2 regions of the Pseudoflavonifractor sp. SW1122 genome follow, and region 2 is predicted to be linked to the other one. Evidence: riboswitches for the same ligand, from Rfam matches in the RefSeq annotation. Region 2 holds a riboswitch; the other holds the start of a gene.
The links. A riboswitch is a leader RNA that binds a small molecule or an ion and turns the genes downstream of it on or off. The one in region 2 is predicted to bind thiamine pyrophosphate.
Positions count from the first base shown of each region.

Region 1: another riboswitch for thiamine pyrophosphate. It lies ahead of thiM (hydroxyethylthiazole kinase); the one in region 2 lies ahead of thiW (energy coupling factor transporter S component ThiW).

Region 1 is NZ_SJOS01000016.1:26,771-34,683, forward strand. Features, by position in the region: gene E0L15_RS12640 (PDDEXK nuclease domain-containing protein) at 1-352, shown strand, start outside; gene E0L15_RS05645 (hypothetical protein) at 748-1,365, opposite strand; gene E0L15_RS05650 (PadR family transcriptional regulator) at 1,694-2,017, shown strand; gene E0L15_RS05655 (DUF2812 domain-containing protein) at 2,014-3,363, shown strand; gene thiD (bifunctional hydroxymethylpyrimidine kinase/phosphomethylpyrimidine kinase) at 3,402-4,196, opposite strand; gene E0L15_RS05665 (HAD family phosphatase) at 4,198-4,836, opposite strand; gene thiE (thiamine phosphate synthase) at 4,829-5,488, opposite strand; gene thiM (hydroxyethylthiazole kinase) at 5,469-6,299, opposite strand; TPP riboswitch at 6,356-6,461, opposite strand; gene E0L15_RS05680 (TetR/AcrR family transcriptional regulator) at 6,650-7,267, shown strand; gene E0L15_RS12545 (hypothetical protein) at 7,254-7,385, shown strand; gene E0L15_RS05690 (hypothetical protein) at 7,573-7,890, shown strand.
Region 2 is NZ_SJOS01000070.1:2,209-10,121, reverse strand. Features, by position in the region: gene E0L15_RS11505 (BlaI/MecI/CopY family transcriptional regulator) at 1-261, shown strand, start outside; gene E0L15_RS11500 (M56 family metallopeptidase) at 264-1,733, shown strand; TPP riboswitch at 1,782-1,889, shown strand; gene thiW (energy coupling factor transporter S component ThiW) at 2,138-2,656, shown strand; gene E0L15_RS11490 (response regulator transcription factor) at 2,791-3,462, shown strand; gene E0L15_RS11485 (HAMP domain-containing sensor histidine kinase) at 3,465-5,222, shown strand; gene E0L15_RS11480 (hypothetical protein) at 5,263-5,505, opposite strand; gene E0L15_RS11475 (helix-turn-helix transcriptional regulator) at 5,510-6,013, opposite strand; gene E0L15_RS11470 (hypothetical protein) at 6,199-6,603, opposite strand; gene E0L15_RS11465 (hypothetical protein) at 6,619-7,023, opposite strand; gene E0L15_RS11460 (hypothetical protein) at 7,210-7,863, shown strand.

The DNA.
Region 1 (7,913 bases), on a different contig from region 2:
AGTGACGCTGAACAACACCCACTGCTATGTGGACATGGTGTTCTACAATAAGATTCTTCGGGCTTATGTGCTCATCGAGCTGAAGACCACCAAACTGACCCCGGAAGCGGCGGGGCAGATCAATATGTACTTGAACTACCACGCTGCCGAGGTCAACGATCCAGACGACAACCCGCCCATTGGCATCATCCTTTGTACAGACAAAGATAGTATCGCGGCGGAATACGCTCTGGGCGGGCTGGAGAACAACATCTTTGCCTCCCGTTATGTCCTGTACATGCCCAACAAAGAGCAACTGGTGGCCCAGGTAGAGGCTGGCTTGGATAAGTGGCATGGAAAGGAAAAATCCTGAAATAAAACGTGATACTTGCGTTTGAAAAGAGAATTTGGTACAATACAGATACTCCAAAGACAAGTGTTGCGGCAATTAGGATCTTCCGTGTGACGGAAAAACATGGCCTGCAAGATTGCTGCAACTGCTGGTATCGCTGATACGATTTTGATACTAGGGTACCCGCTAACCAGGAATACGGTGAAAAATATTAAACAATAAAAGTTAATGCTTGCCGAGGATAACATGGCATATAGGTTGTCATATGTTCGAATTTGGCGAGTGGGAATAAATTGAGGCCTGAAAACCCAGTAATGGTGATTTCTGAAAGCTGAAAAATATTATAACGATACAGCCCTGTACTGACGAAATAAGGTCAGTACGGGGCTGTGTCGTTACGGTAGCTATAGTATCGTCTAGAGTTCCCAAGTAAAAGAAACTAAGTGATAAGTTTGTAGTACATCTCTTTTAGGTGCATCATAAGGGAGATTGTCAAAATCGCCGATATAATAATTTATATTGTGCAGAGAGGGATATTTTATCAATGAATCTGATAAAAAGTTCGGAATAAATGTGCCAGCTACAAATGAATCATATATTTGCTTTTTTGTTCGAGTCTCCGTCCAGACATCTGCCAAAATCACGCCTAAAATTTGATAGCTTAGGATATCTGGAATTCTCAACTTAAAATCATGCAAATAACTGCTTTTGGCACGTTGGATTCGGTCGATATCAGTAGCGATACCTGAAATTTTTTTACTGGGTTTTGAAAATCGTTTTGATTCGATTAAGAGAAGGCGTTTGTTTACTGGGTCAATTATTATTGCGTCATAATGTAGATTGTTATGTTCTCCAAACTGAAATTCGAACCATGTAATCGCAGAAGAATTTACTTGTTCATATGCATGCGCAAAGTTGACTGATAAATTTCTTTCCGTAAAACCTGTGCTGTTTTTTGATGGATAAAGCAGAGAAAATATGCGCTGATAGTTATATCGATAATTTCCAAAAACATCTGACAAATTCTTTGACATAAAACCTCTAACCTCTCCCAAAATATATATCTAAAATGCATTGGCTATAGGATATTCTAAAAAGCTTCGATAAGAAAATGACTACTTTTTTACAATGGGATTTTTGCTTGGTCTCTAACATAATAGAGTGTAGGGGCAGAAGAAGTTGTTCTGCATGGCCGGAGGACGCCTGGTTTTCCTCCTGTATACCAGAACGGACTTCTTTGTTGCCCATTGTACCATGGAAATTCCCCAAATTCCACCATTCTAAAATGTAGTTGACTTTCTCGATATTCGAGTTATAATGAAGGTGAAAGAACTCGATATTCGAGAAACAGGAGGTGGGACGATGGCCAGAGAGAAATTCAAGACGCTCACCGAGCAGATGTTTTATCTCCTGCTCTGTCTGCACCAGGAGCGCCGCGGCATGGAGATTTTGGAGCGGGTGCAGGAGATGACAGGGGGGAGGGTGCGCATCGGTTCTGGCACCCTCTACGACCTCCTGGAGCTGTTTGTGGAAGAGGGGATGATTCGTCAGACCCGTGTGGAAGGGCGGCGGCGCAGCTATCTCATCACCCACAAGGGGAAGGAGATGCTGGAGCGGGAGTGCCAACGCCTCCGCAGCCAGTTGGACGACTATGACCGTGTGCGCAGAGAGGAGGAAGAACCATGAGACAGACCAAGCGGAGAATGGAGCTATTGTCCTTTTACGACCATACCGGCATTGAACGGCACCTCACCCGGATGGCCCGGAAGGGCTGGAAGGTGGAGAAGATGAACAACTACTTCTGGACCTACCGGAGAATTGAGCCCCAGGAACTGCAAGTGGCGGTGACCTATTTCCCCAAGGCCTCGGACTTTGACCCATTCCCCTCCGGGGAGCAGCAGACCCTCATTGACTACTGTGAGGAGACGGGGTGGGAGCTGGCCTGTACCTGGTTCCAGATGCAGGTGTTTTACAGTGACCGGGAAAAACCTACCCCCATCCACACGGAACCGGAGTTGGAGGTGCGTATTATCCACCAGGCCTGCAAGGCCAACTATCTCCGCGTGCTCTGGTTTTTGCTGGTGCTGGGGCTGATCGGCAGCGTATTGTATACCTCTACACTGATCAGTGACACCCTGTGTATGCTGGCCAGCCCTGACGGGCTTCTCATTGGGATGTGCGGCTTGATCCTGTTCCTGATCGGCGGGGTGGAGCTGGTCGCATACTACACTTGGCGGCACCGGGCCAAGCGGGCGGCCAAACAGGGGCTGTTTTTGGACACACCCTCCACGAAAAAGTTCCAGATCGCCATGATGGTGCTGTTGGTGGCAGCCCTGGCTTGGTGGGGCGTGAATTTGGTCTTGGCTGGAAATCCAGTTATGGCCTGGGTTGTCCTATTTGCAACGGTGGGATACGTGTTGCTGATTGCTATGACCCTGGGGGTGAAACGTCTTCTCAAAGAGGTGGGGGTTTCCACCGGAGTCAATCGTGGGTTGACGCTGCTGGCCTGCGCTGTGTTTGCCTTTGTGATTATGGGCGGTGCGGTGAAGTTTGGCGTGTACCTGGCTACAGGGGCGGAGGATCCCGAAGAGCTTCCCTTTTATGTGGAGACACCCCTGTACATGACCGATTTGGTGGGTGAGCAAGAGGTATTCTTCTCCAATGCCACCAGCTCAGACCAGTCTCTGCTGCTCCAGCGTCTAAAGGTGGAGCAGTTTCCCTGGGGGCGGGAAGACGAGACTCCGCAGATGACCTATGAGCGGTACACGGTGTCTGTGCCTGCCCTGTACTCCTTCTGTGTGGGGCAGATGAAGCGGCAGATGCTGATAAAAGCCTACTGGGATGGGGAGATGGTACCCATGGATGCCACACCCTGGGGGGCAGAGGAGGCCTACCGCCTGGTGGCCAAGGACGGCACCCAGCGCAACACGTTCCTGCTGTGCCGGGGGAATATCCTGGTGTCGGTGGAGTTGAGCTGGGAGCCCACAGCGGAGCAGATGGCTTTGGTGGGAGAGAGGCTCCTAAATAGCTAGAACTGTTTGACGGGAGGCCCGTGGGGGCCTCCCGTTTTTTAGATCATATCGCTTTTTAAGTCGTAGCCGTGATGAAGGGGACCGGAGCCATGGCCCAGGTCCAACATGGCGGACAGAGCCCCGGATATGTAGGCCTTAGCCCGCTGGATAGACTCCTCCAGGGAGAAGCCCTTAGCCAGATTGGAGGCAATGGCGCTGGACAGGGTGCAGCCGGTGCCGTGGGTGTTGGGGTTGTGGATTCTGGACCCGTGGAACCAGGTGCACGCGCCGTCCACACACAGCAGGTCGCTGGCGTCGTGGACGTGGTGTCCACCCTTGCACAACACGGCGCAGCCAAAGGTGTCCGCCATCTCCCGGGCGGCCTGCTCCATGTCCGCCTGGGTGGTGATGGTCCGTCCGGTGAGAGCCTCGCTCTCCGGGATGTTGGGGGTGATGACGGTGGCCAGAGGGAAGAGAAGCTCTTTCATGGCCCCCACAGCGCTGTCTCGGGACAAGGTGCTGCCACTGGTGGCCACCATCACCGGGTCCACCACCACCCGCTGGGCGTGGTAGTGCTCCAAACGCTCCGCAATGACCTCCACCAGAGCCGGGGAGGGGACCATGCCGATTTTTACCGCATCTGGGGGAATGTCCTGGAAGACAGAATCGATTTGCTGGCGCAAAAATTCTGGTGAGACCTCCAAAATGGCGGACACTCCGGTGGTGTTTTGCGCGGTCATGGCGGTGATGGCGGTCATGGCATACACGCCGTTAGCCATCATGGTTTTGATATCCGCCTGGATGCCGGCCCCTCCGCTGGAGTCGCTGCCGGCTATGGAAAGTGCGGTTTTCATGTCACGCCTCCTCAAAACTGGGAATGGTCTCATCCGACAGGCTTTGCAGCTCTTCCCAGTGCGCGCTGGCATCCTGGTCGTACACGCCTACAATATAGAACCCGGCCTTCTTGGCGGTGGCGGCGGCATAGACAGCGTCCTCATAGACGGCGGTCTCGGCCGGGGTACATCCCATGCGCTGGGCGGCCTGGAGGTAGATGTCAGGTTGGGTTTTGCCCACTCCCACCGTCTCACAGGACAGGAGGAACTGGAAGTAGTGCCGTACCCCCAGTCGGGACAGGCACAGCTCCACCAGGGGCTCGGCGGTGGCGGAGGCCACACACATGGTGGTGCCCGCCTGGTGCAGCCCTTCCAGATAGGCGGCAACCCCTTCTTTCAGAGGAATGTCATTGCGGTAGTGCTGGTCCATCATATGCTCCATTTCCGCCACCATGTGGCTGGAGGTGATGTCCAGCCCAAAGGTCCGCCGGAACAGATCGGCGGACTCCTCCATGGTCATGGGCTTGATGGCCTCTAAGATGTGGTTGGGGACCTGCTCCACCCCACGGCTGTGGAGGTACTCCTCCGCCAGCTGGCTCCAGTAGGACATGGAGTCCACCAGAGTACCGTCCAGGTCAAAAATAGCAAACTTTTTATCCATGGGCCACCATCTTTCGGGACAGCTCCAGCAGCCGAGCAGTGGCCGCTTTGGGGTTGGAGGCGGCGAAGATGGCAGACACCACTGCCACACCGTCCACACCGCTGCCGGAGAGCTCCAATAGATTGGAGGCGTTGATGCCGCCAATGCCCACCACAGGGATGGACACGGAGGCGCAAATGTCCTTGAGCTGCTCCATGGACAGGCTGGTGGCATCCTGCTTGGTGCTGGTGTTGAACACAGCCCCTACGCCAATGTAGTCCGCCCCGGCCTGTTGGGCGGCCACCGCCTCCTGAACAGTCCCGGCGGAGATACCCAGAATTTTGTCCGGGCCAATCATGGCCCGAATATCCCGGCCCTGGATATCGGATTGGCCCACGTGGACCCCGTCGGCGTCGATGTCCAGGGCGATTTCCACGCTGTCATTGACTACGAAGGGGACACGGTACCGGGCACACAGCGCTTTGAGGGCCTGGGCCTCCTGCTCAAAGGCAGAGGCATCCAGGTCCTTCTCTCGAATCTGCAAGAAGGTGGCGCCGCCCTCCAGAACTTCCTGACACACGTTCACCAGAGTCTGACCGGGCTTGAGCCACATGCGGTCGGTGACAGCGTAGAGCAGCATAGAGCTGCGAATTTCATCGTTTGTAAACTTCATAGCGCATCTTCTCCTGTAGTTGTTCCTCGGTCAAGTTAAAAATCCCGTCAATGAGATCGGTGCGGAAGGTGGCGTTGCCCGTGCCCTTTTTTAGCCGCTGTTCCTCCGCCAGTTCTCCGGCCACGCCCATGGCGGCCATGGCGGACACGGTGGCGGCAAAGGTGTCCTGGGGCAGAGCGCCGCAGAAGGCCCCGATGAGGGAGGTGAGCATGCAGCCGCTGCCTGTGATACGGGCCATGGTGGCGCAGCCGTTGCGCAGCGCCACCGTCTCATTCCCATCAGAGACAATGTCCAGCACTCCGGAGATGGCGATCACGGTGTGGAGCTGTGCGGCCAGAGTAGCGGCCATCTCCACGGCCTCACCCAAATTCTCCTCTGTGATGGCGTCCATGGCGCTCACATCCACACCGCTGCCCACGGCGTGCTGGCCGGCCAAAAAGCGAATCTCCGAGGCGTTGCCTCGGATGGCGGCAAACTGCACCTGGTCCAACAGGCGCTTGGACTCATCCCGGCGCAGCTGGGTACCTCCGGCGGCCACCGGGTCCAGCACCACGGGCTTTCCCAGCTCGTTGGCCTTACGCCCGGCCAAAATCATGGAGTCCACAAAGTCCATGGCCCCCATGTTGCACACCAGGGCGTGGGCGCCGCAGACGGCCTCCTCCACCTCCCGGATGTCCTGAGCCATGGAGGGGGACGCGCCAGAGGCCAGAATGATGTTGGCGCAGTCGTTGACGGTGACAAAGTTGGTGATGCACTGGACCAGGGGAGCGACGGCGTGCACCTGACCCAGCGGTTGTGTGAAGCGATTCATGTGTTCTACTTCCCTTCCAAAGAAAAATGGGAGACGACCTGGCAGGCTGTCTCCCAACGAATCTTTCACAAGCTTCCTACGTCGGCATTACCCGCATCAGGTTCACGGGTCGATGGTCACACCATCCTCTCAGCCTGTGTACAAGCTCCCCAAAGGGTATTATAGGGCTTCTCTGGTCCAAAGGCAAGGGGAGAAGAGAAAATGCTGTAAATTTTTCTTGTGAAATACCTGGGCAAGAAGAGACAATACTGGTGAAAACGGAGTAATTATTTGTAACGGCGTAGTTTTGATTGACAACTAATGCTATTAGTTTCGTAATAGCTAACAGCATTAGTTTTGGAGGAATGAGTATGAGCGCAAAGGGATTGACCAGAGAGGTCATTGTGTCCGAGGCGGTGGCCTGCATGGAACACACGGGACAACCCACCGTGTCGCTCCATGAGTTGGCCCGCAGGCTGGGGGTAAAGACCCCGTCGCTGTATAACCACATACAAAATACCCGACAGCTCCAGCGAGAGGTGTTCCGCTATGCCATTGACAAATTTGTGGCCCATCAGGAGGCAGCGGTGGCAGGGAAGGAGAGGGACCAGGCGGTGCGGGCGTTTGCCCAGGCCTACCACGCCTTTGCGGTGGAGAATAAGGGGCTGTATCGGCTGATGATGTCCATCCCCTCCCAGGAGGATGACCAGGCCAAGGAACTGGCTCTGCCGCTTCTGAAAACGGCGGTGGAGGTGCTCGCGGGCTATGGTCTGCCCCAGGAGCGGGTGGCCCACTGGCAGCGGGTGTTCCGTGCCATCCTCCACGGGTTCATTGCCCAGGAGGACTTGGGATATTTTTATTACTACGATACCACCGATGTGGGGGAGAGCCGGGACATTGCCATTCAGTGTTTCCTGGACGGACTCCACGCTGAGGTGGATGCAGGAGAGAAGAACAGAGCAGGAGAGAGAAACCATGACGAAAAATAACGAACTATTTACCACCATGCCGGTGGGGAAGGCGGTGGCCAAGCTGGCCATTCCCACTGTGGTCAGCCAAATTATTGTGATTCTGTACAGCTTGGCGGATACCTTTTTCATCGGGTAGATTGGCGATCCCAACCAGATCGCCGCTCTGTCCATTACCTTTCCCATCTACATCCTGTTGACGGCCGTGGCCAACCTCTTTGGCATCGGTGCCAATAGCGTGATCGCCAGAAGCCTGGGGCAGAACGATGAGTCCACTGTCAAGAAAGCTTCGGCCTTTGCCTTTTGGGCCAGCCTGGGTCTTCCATATGGACGTGGCAGGCGCTGCCGTGGCCACCATGCTGTCCAATGCCATTTCCATGGTGTATTTCTTTGTGGTGCTCTACCGCATCCGCAAGGAGACGGTGCTTACCATTGACGAGAAGCGAGCCGAGCGCATTGTCACAGTGTACGGCCAGCGAGAGGAATCCCCTATCCAGCGCCTCCACGAGCTGTACACCGGCACCCAGTGGGGCCAGGCAGACAACTATGACCTGTGCCTGGACAGCGGAAGACTGGGCATTGAGCCCTGTGTGGATATGATTGCAGCCCTGTATCAGCAGCGATGCAAGGCTACAGCGACATAATTGGGCATCAAAAAAACCCCATC
Region 2 (7,913 bases):
CACCCCATGGCCACCACCACCCTTCTGACCCTGCTGTCCCGGCTGAGTGAAAAGGGCTTTGTCCGGGTGGACAAAGAGGGGCGCAAGAGCCTCTACGCCCCCCTGGTCACCCGGGAGGACTATCTGGCCGCCCAGAGCCGCAGCTTCATCCAGAAGCTGTGTGGGGGCAGCCTGTCCACCTTTGCCTCGGCGTTGTGTGACAGCGGACTGAGTAAGGAGGAACTGGAAGAGCTTCGGGAGCTTCTGAAAGAAGGTGACTGAGTATGTTCCGCATCCTCATTTTCCTGGTCCTGTCCCTGCTCATGGCAGGAACCGCCTACTCTCGCTACGATGCCCTCATGGGCAACGATGGCATCCCCGACCTGGGCAACCACCCCTCTTACCTTCCCTACTACCCCGCTATGCTGCTGCTGGTGGTGGTCACGCTATGCCCAGTGCTTCTCACCCCTTTCATCGGCTTTGCCCGGGCAGCGGACATCACCTTTTCCTCCTATGGTGGGTTGTTTCTCCACGTCAGCCTGTATTATCTGGTGCTGTTAGCCCTGATGCCCCACCTCCGAGGCCGCATCAGCGCCCGGACCTGCGCCATGCTGTGGGTCATCCCCAACGTGCTCTACCTCACCACCTACTCCACCTTTACCCCGCCCCGGCCCTGGCTCATCATCCCCCTGCCGGGACATGGGTGGACCCTGCTGCTGTGGGTGTGGCTGGCGGGCCTGGTGGGGGTGCTGGCCTTTCACATCGTCCAGCACCTGCGCTTCCGCCGCCGCATCCTGGCCCCCGCCGTCCCCGCCACCGACCCCCTGACCCGGTACATCTGGGAGGAGGCCCTGAAGGAGGCGGGCTTCCGCAACCCCAAATACCAGCTGGTGATCTCCCCGGAGGTGAAGACTCCCCTGTCCATCGGCCTTCTGCCCCGCTGCACCCGGGTGGTGCTGCCCACCCGCTCCTACACCCGGGAGGAGCTGTACTGGGTCATTCGCCACGAGGTCATTCACCTGGCCCGTCAGGACAGCTGGAGCAAGTTCTTTCTCCTGTTCTGCACCGCCATCTGCTGGTTTAACCCCCTGATGTGGGTGGCCATGAAAAGCTGCGCCCAGGACCTGGAGCTGAGCTGTGACGAGACCGTGCTCCTCTTCGCCCACCAGTCCCAGCGCAAGGAGTACGCCGCCCTGCTGCTGAACACCGCCGGGGATGCCCGGGGCTTCACCACCTGCCTGTCCGCCTCCGCCGCCACCCTGCGCCGCCGTCTGGAGCAGGTACTCTCCCCCGCCGCCCGCTCCAGCGGGGCCGTTGTGGTAGGGGTGCTCTTCTTCCTGGCGGCCATCACCTGCGGCAGCGTCACCCTGTCCTATGATACCGCCCCGGCCGCTCAGGTGCTCTACTCCGCCGGGGACACCGCCCAGTACCAGGTGGACGGCGTCCACCTGAGCCCGCCCCATGCCCAGGCGGAGAACACCCCATATACCCTCACAGACCCCCAGGCCTTCCACGACTACCTGTCCGGGCTGTCCCTGTCCCGGCTGATGGGGACCTACACCCTGCCAGAGACGGACTGCTCCTTCTTTCTGGAAGGCCCGGACAACTCCAAACTCATCGTCATCTCCCACCAGGTCATGGAGGTGACCGAGCTGGGCCATGATAGCTACCCTACCTACTACCATATTTCTCAGGAGGTAGACTGGGACTACCTCCTGAGCCTGATGGAGGCCACTGGCAACCCATGGACTTGAAAAAAACCATTGCAATTTGGAGATTTTGGGTGTATTATCACAGATACAATCAAAACACAGGGGAGCTTGTGAGGCAAGCTGAGAGGAAGCCGTATCGCTTCGACCCTTGAACCTGATGCGGATCATGCCGCCGTAGGGAGTCATATGGAACCATTGTGACCAGGAGACATCCCCACAGGTGTCTCCTGGTTTTGTACACCTGGACAAAAGGGGGGGAAATGGGCATCCACGGTAAGTCCGTGGCGGGCTGAGGGGGAGCGCCCTGGGCCTGTATGACAGCGATGGGAAGCCGTGTTCCGGCGTGAGAGGAGACCAGTAAGTCTCGACCGACCATTTTACGTTCTTATGGAGGGCGTCGCTGTCTCATGCCGTTTCTCCCGGAACTGTTACGAGGTGTAACCAAGATGAAAAATACCAAAGTTCTCAAGCTGACCCTGGCGGGTATCCTGTGCGCGGTGGCCGTGGTGGGCAGCATCTTCTCCTTCCCCGTCTTCGGCAGCAAATGCGCCCCGGTGCAGCACATGGTCAACATCCTCTGTGCCGTGCTCCTGGGCCCCTGGTACGGGGTGGCGGTGGCCTTTGCCGCCTCCCTGCTGCGCAACCTGCTGGGCCTGGGCACCCTGCTGGCCTTCCCGGGCAGCATGTGCGGAGCGCTGCTGTGCGGGGTGGTGTACTGGAAGACCCGCCGTCTGCTCCCCACCCTGGTTGCGGAGGTGTTCGGCACCGCCATTCTGGGCGGCCTGTGCGCCTATCCCATGGCCATCCTCTTTATGGGGGCCAACGCCGCCCAGGTGGCCTTTTACGCCTACATCATCCCCTTCCTGGTGTCCACCGCCGGGGGTGCCATCCTGTCCGGGGTAATCCTCTTCTCCCTGGACAAGGCCGGGGCCCTGAAGGGCATGCAGCATAAAATTTCCGCCTGACTCCATCGTTGGAGGGCTTGCCGCTGATTCCGGCAGGCCCTCCCTTTTTTGTATCCGGGCGGAACATTTTCTGCTACAATGACACAGAGAATACACATCCCCCAGGTATCCTGAGGGTGAAAGGAGGCGGGAGCATGGAGACCCGTATTTTGATTGCCGAGGACGACCCCCGTCTGCGGGAGGTCCTGTGCGACTACTTTGCCAGCAAGGGCGTCCGCCCCATCCAGGCGGAAAACGGGGCGCAGGCCCTGGAATGGGCCCAACAGGAGGAGTTTGACGCGGTTTTGCTGGACATTATGATGCCCAAGCTGGACGGGCGCAGCGTGTGCCGGGCCCTACGGCGCACCCAGGACGTGCCCATTCTCTTCCTCACCGCCCTGTCCGACGAGGAGGACACCCTGCTGGGCTACGAGCTGGGGGCGGACGACTACATCACCAAGCCCTTCAACCTGTCGGTGGTGTACGCCAAGACCATGGCCCTCATCCGCCGCAGCCGGGGCAGCGTGCGAGCCGGAGACCGGATGGAGCTGGATGGGCTGGCCCTGTCCCTGTCCGCCCAGAAGGTGTACCTGGAGGGGCGGGACATCCCCCTCACCCCCAAGGAGTACGCCCTCCTCCACTGCCTGATGTCCCACCGGGGCCAGGTTCTCAGCCGGGAGCAGCTGCTGCGCCACGGCTGGGGCTACGACTACCAGGGGGAGGACCGGGCGGTGGACACCCACATCCGCCGTCTGCGGGAGAAATTGGGCCCCTGGGCCAGCCACATCCGCACCGTCATCAAGGCGGGCTACCGATTGGAGGGGTGAGCATGACAGACACCAAAAAACGCCGTCCCCGTGCCCGGCCCACCCTCACCGGGCTTCTGTGCCTGGCGATGCTGGTGCCCTGGCTTCTCTGTATGGGGCTGCTCACCGCCGTATTTGCCCAGCGGCAGGCAGAGACCATGCTCACCCAGTATGGCTCCCAAGCCTATGAGGCTCTGGCCGAGACCACCCTGCCCTGGGGCAGTGTGAGTGGCTGGCGCACCTTGGATATGCAGTTCACTTCCGCCCTCTTTGACACCCAGGGAACCTGCCTGGGGGGCAGCTGGGAGACCTTTCTCTCCTTGGAATATCTCACCCAAGAGGAGTATGAGACTGGTGTGGAGGCCTCGGGCCGCTATGCCCGGGCCATCCTGGACCCAGACCATCTCACCGACAACATTACCTTTTTCCTGGAGGGGGACACAGAATTCCAGCTCACCCACGCCCTGCGCCTGGAAGGGGTGCTGGAGGGGAGCCAGTTCACCCCCGTCACGGTCCAGCAATTTTACCTTCCTCCTTTGGGGCCGGACTGGGGAGATATGTACCAAAACCCGGACGCTCTGGCCCCAGGCACCCAGACCGTCACCCTCTACGCCACTAACTTCCACCTGTGCACCGCCCTGGAAAACTCCCCCCTCACCTACCGTGGAACCCGGTATGACAGCTTAGCCCAGCTGGTACAGAACCTGGGGCCGGACTTTATCGAGAAATGGGGCACCTTCTCCCTGTGGTCCGGGCCCAACCTGCTGGTGTTGAGCGTGGCTCCCACGGACCAGGGCTTCCTGGTCTACGGGGCGTGGAGCTGTCCCTGGCTGCAAGCAGCCCGGCAGCTGTGGTGGGTATACCTGCTCACCCTGGGCCTGTGCGTGCTGCTCCTTGGGGTTCTTCGGCGGGTGCTGGTCCGTGAGCTGCTCTCCCCCATCCAGCAGCTGTCCCAGGCCCTGGATACCCGGCAGAAGTGGCTGCTGCTGCGCCCCAGCCAGGTGTGCCGTTGGCAGGAGAGCCACCGACTTCAAGAACAGTTCCAGGCCCACGGGGCCGAGTATCGGGAACAAAAGGACGAGATTCAGCGGCTCAACCAGGCCCTCACCTATGCCCAGGCCGCCGAGGAGCACCGCCGCACCTTTACCAGCCACATGGCCCACGAGCTGAAAACCCCCTTGGCGGTGATTCACAGCTACGCCCAGGGGCTGCAAGAGCACATCGCCGAGGACAAGCGGGAGAAGTACCTGGCCACCATTTGCAGCGAGGCGGAGCGGATGAACGGCATGGTGCTGGAGCTGTTGGACCTGTCCCGGCTGGAGGCGGGGCGGGTAAAGCTGCGCCGGGAAAATTTCTCCCTGTCCCAGCTCACCCGCTCCACCCTGGAAAAGTTGGCCCCCACCTTGGAGGCCAAGGGGCTGCGGCTGTCCACCGCTCTGGAGGACCCTGCCCCCGTCCTGGCCGACCGGGGCCGGATGGCCCAGGTGGTGGAAAATCTGCTCACCAACGCCGTCAAATACACCCCCGCCGGGGGTGAAATCGGGGTGGAGGTGGCCCAGACGGACCACCACACCACCCTGCGGGTGTCCAATGACTGCCCGCCCATCCCCCAGGAGGAGCTGGAGCAACTCTTTGAGCCCTTCTACCGCCGGGAGGACGCCGCCCCCGGAGAGGGCACCGGGCTGGGGTTGGCCATTGTGGGGCACATTGTGCAGCTCCACGGGGGTAGCTGCACCGCTCAGGCCACCCAAACCGGGGTGGTATTCACTGTAACATTGTAAACGAGGAGGAATCCGGCCAAATGGCCGGATTCCTCCTCGTTTATAGCGTAATTTTCACCTGTTCGCCCTCATGGCCCTCCACCTCCACCAGGGTCCACCTGGGGTGGCGGCGGCGAAACCGGTGCAGCTCTTTGACAAACACCATCAGCTGCTTCCGGGTCATATGGGTCCCGTGTTTCTCCAGCCCCCAGCACAGCAGCCCCGCCGTCAGGCCATTGAACACCAGCCGGGTGGGAATGGGGATGTTGAGATGAGAGTCCTTGTCTTTGACGATGATGCGCATGGGCTCACTCCACGAAGATGCGCACGGTGTCCCCCTGGGCGGACTCCACTTCCACCAGGTTGCCCACCGAGCCGCACCGTACCAGATCCAGAATCTTGCCCAGGTCAATGCCCTTCAACGCGTCGGTTCCGGTAAACTGGGTCACATCCATCCCCATATCTATGGCCGCCTCCACCAGGCCCAGGGGCAGATTCACTCGCACCTTGTCCCCTTCGGCAGAGTCCACCACAATGCGCAGCACCATGTCCTTCAAGTCCTTGCGCTGCTCGGCGGGCAGCACCCGCACGGCAGGGACTTCCGGCTCGGCCTTGCCGGACAGCAGCTCGTCCACGCTCACCCCCAGAATCTGGGCCAGCTTTGGCAGCAGGGTGATGTCCGGGCAGGTCTGGTCGTTCTCCCACTTGCTCACCGCCTGAGGAGTCACCCCCAGCTGCTGCGCCAGTTCGTCCTGTTTCAGCCCCTTGTCCCGGCGCAGGGCGGCAATTCTCTTTCCCAACGTGGTCTCCATAACCATCTCTCCTTTTTCGTTTCTACCCTTACCTTACCCTCTGGCCCCGGAAAACGGAAGGGCTCATCCGTTGAGTGGCCCCCAATCCGCTCAACCAAATGGGGATTATCCCCTCAACCAGCGGTTGACTGGGCGAACATCGGCGCAAAAACGGGCTGCGGACCAAATTCCCGCAGCCCGTTTGCTCACTTTACTTTTTTCAGTGCTGCCAGCACCTTGTCCTGGCAGGGCATCCGCTCCCGGCGGGGAAAGGTCTGCTCAAACCAGCCCCGCAGCGCCTGGGCCTGGTCTACAGGCAGCTGGGACAGGTAGGGGATGGTGGCCCCCTGGGCCGCCATCAGGGTGTAGTACACCACCGGGTCGTCCTTGTGCTCCAGGGGCTGGCGGAGGATATACTCCACCGCCTGGGGCCGTCGGGTGGGGTCCAGGTCCGCCAAGGCCGCCTCCACGTCTCGCACCAGCTTCTCATGGCAGGGGTTGTCCGCCGGACCGCCCCCCAGGCCAAAGGCCCCGTCCCACAGCTTCCGGTTACGGTTCAGTTGGGCCACCAAGTCCAGATAGGCTCCATACAGCTGTTCCAGTTCTTCCATGTCCGTCACCTGCCGTTATCGCATCTTCTTCAGCAGCGCCACCAGCCGCCGCTGCACCGGGGTCTGCTCCCGGCGGGGGTAGGAGCGCTCATACCACCACTGTAGGTCCCTGGCCTCCTCCGCCGTCAGGTCCTTCAGGTAGGGCATCACCACCCCGTGCACCGCCACAAACATCCAGTACACCGTGGGGTTGCGCTTGTGCTCCAGGGGCTGGTGGAAGATGTACTCCACCGCCTCCCGCCGCTCGGTCTCCGGCACCTGGGCCAGGGCCGCCTCCACCTGCTGGACAAACTGCTGGTGAAAGGAGTTGGGGGCAGGGCCGCCGATGAGGCCATAGGCCCCCTGGAACGGCCGCTTCTGGTTCTGGGGCAGGGCCGCCTGCTCCAAATATTCCCGGTACAGTCTGAGTAATTCTTCCATGTCGTTCTCCCGCCAACTCCCTGGCCATAGGGTATTTTCTTCCATTGTAGCCGCTGGCCTCCCCCCTGTCAACGGTGGAATGTTTCCAAGGCGTAAACAAATTGTAACCATTCTTAACCCCTCTGTTGTTGTACCGGGGCTTTTGCGTCGATATAATAATGATATCTGAACCAAGGAGGTAATTGTATGCGTCGGACCCTGCTGTGTACCCTGTGCATGCTCATGTGCATGGCGCTGTCCGCCTGCACTGCCGCCCCTGCTGCTTCCCCGGACCCGGCCTCCATCGGCTCCTCCAGCCAGTCTCTCACGGGCACCTGTACCCCCGACCCCGACGAGACCGACACGTTGCCCGACGTGTCCCGGGATATCCCCGCCTATCAGCCCGATGTGGAGACCCCCCTGTCCTATGAGTACGACGGCGCCGTCCTCACCGCCAACGGGCTGCGCCATTACAGCCTCCAGGGCTATTCCATCGTCTATGACCCCAACCTCTTCACCCGCCAGGGGTGGGAGAACGGGGACGCCTATCTGATCAGCGAGGGCAACTACCTGTCGGTGAACCGTCTCAACGGCATGGACGCCGTCACCCTCCGCCAGGGCCTGATCCTCCAGGAGGAGATTCCCGACCTGGGCCAGCAAGTCCAGGTGGGCAGTGGAACCTACACCGCCCACACCCTGGTGGTCAGTCCCCAGGACGGCATTTACCGTCAGTTCTGGATTCTGGAACTGGGGCCCAACTCCTCGTTGTTGGTGGAGCAGTCCTACGTCATGGAGGACCCCAATGCCCCCCAATATCAGGCCATTCAGAAGGCCATGCTGGACACTCTCACCTTGGAGTGATCTCGCCAAATCCCGGCGGCTGCACGGACGTTGCAGCCGCCGGATTTTTC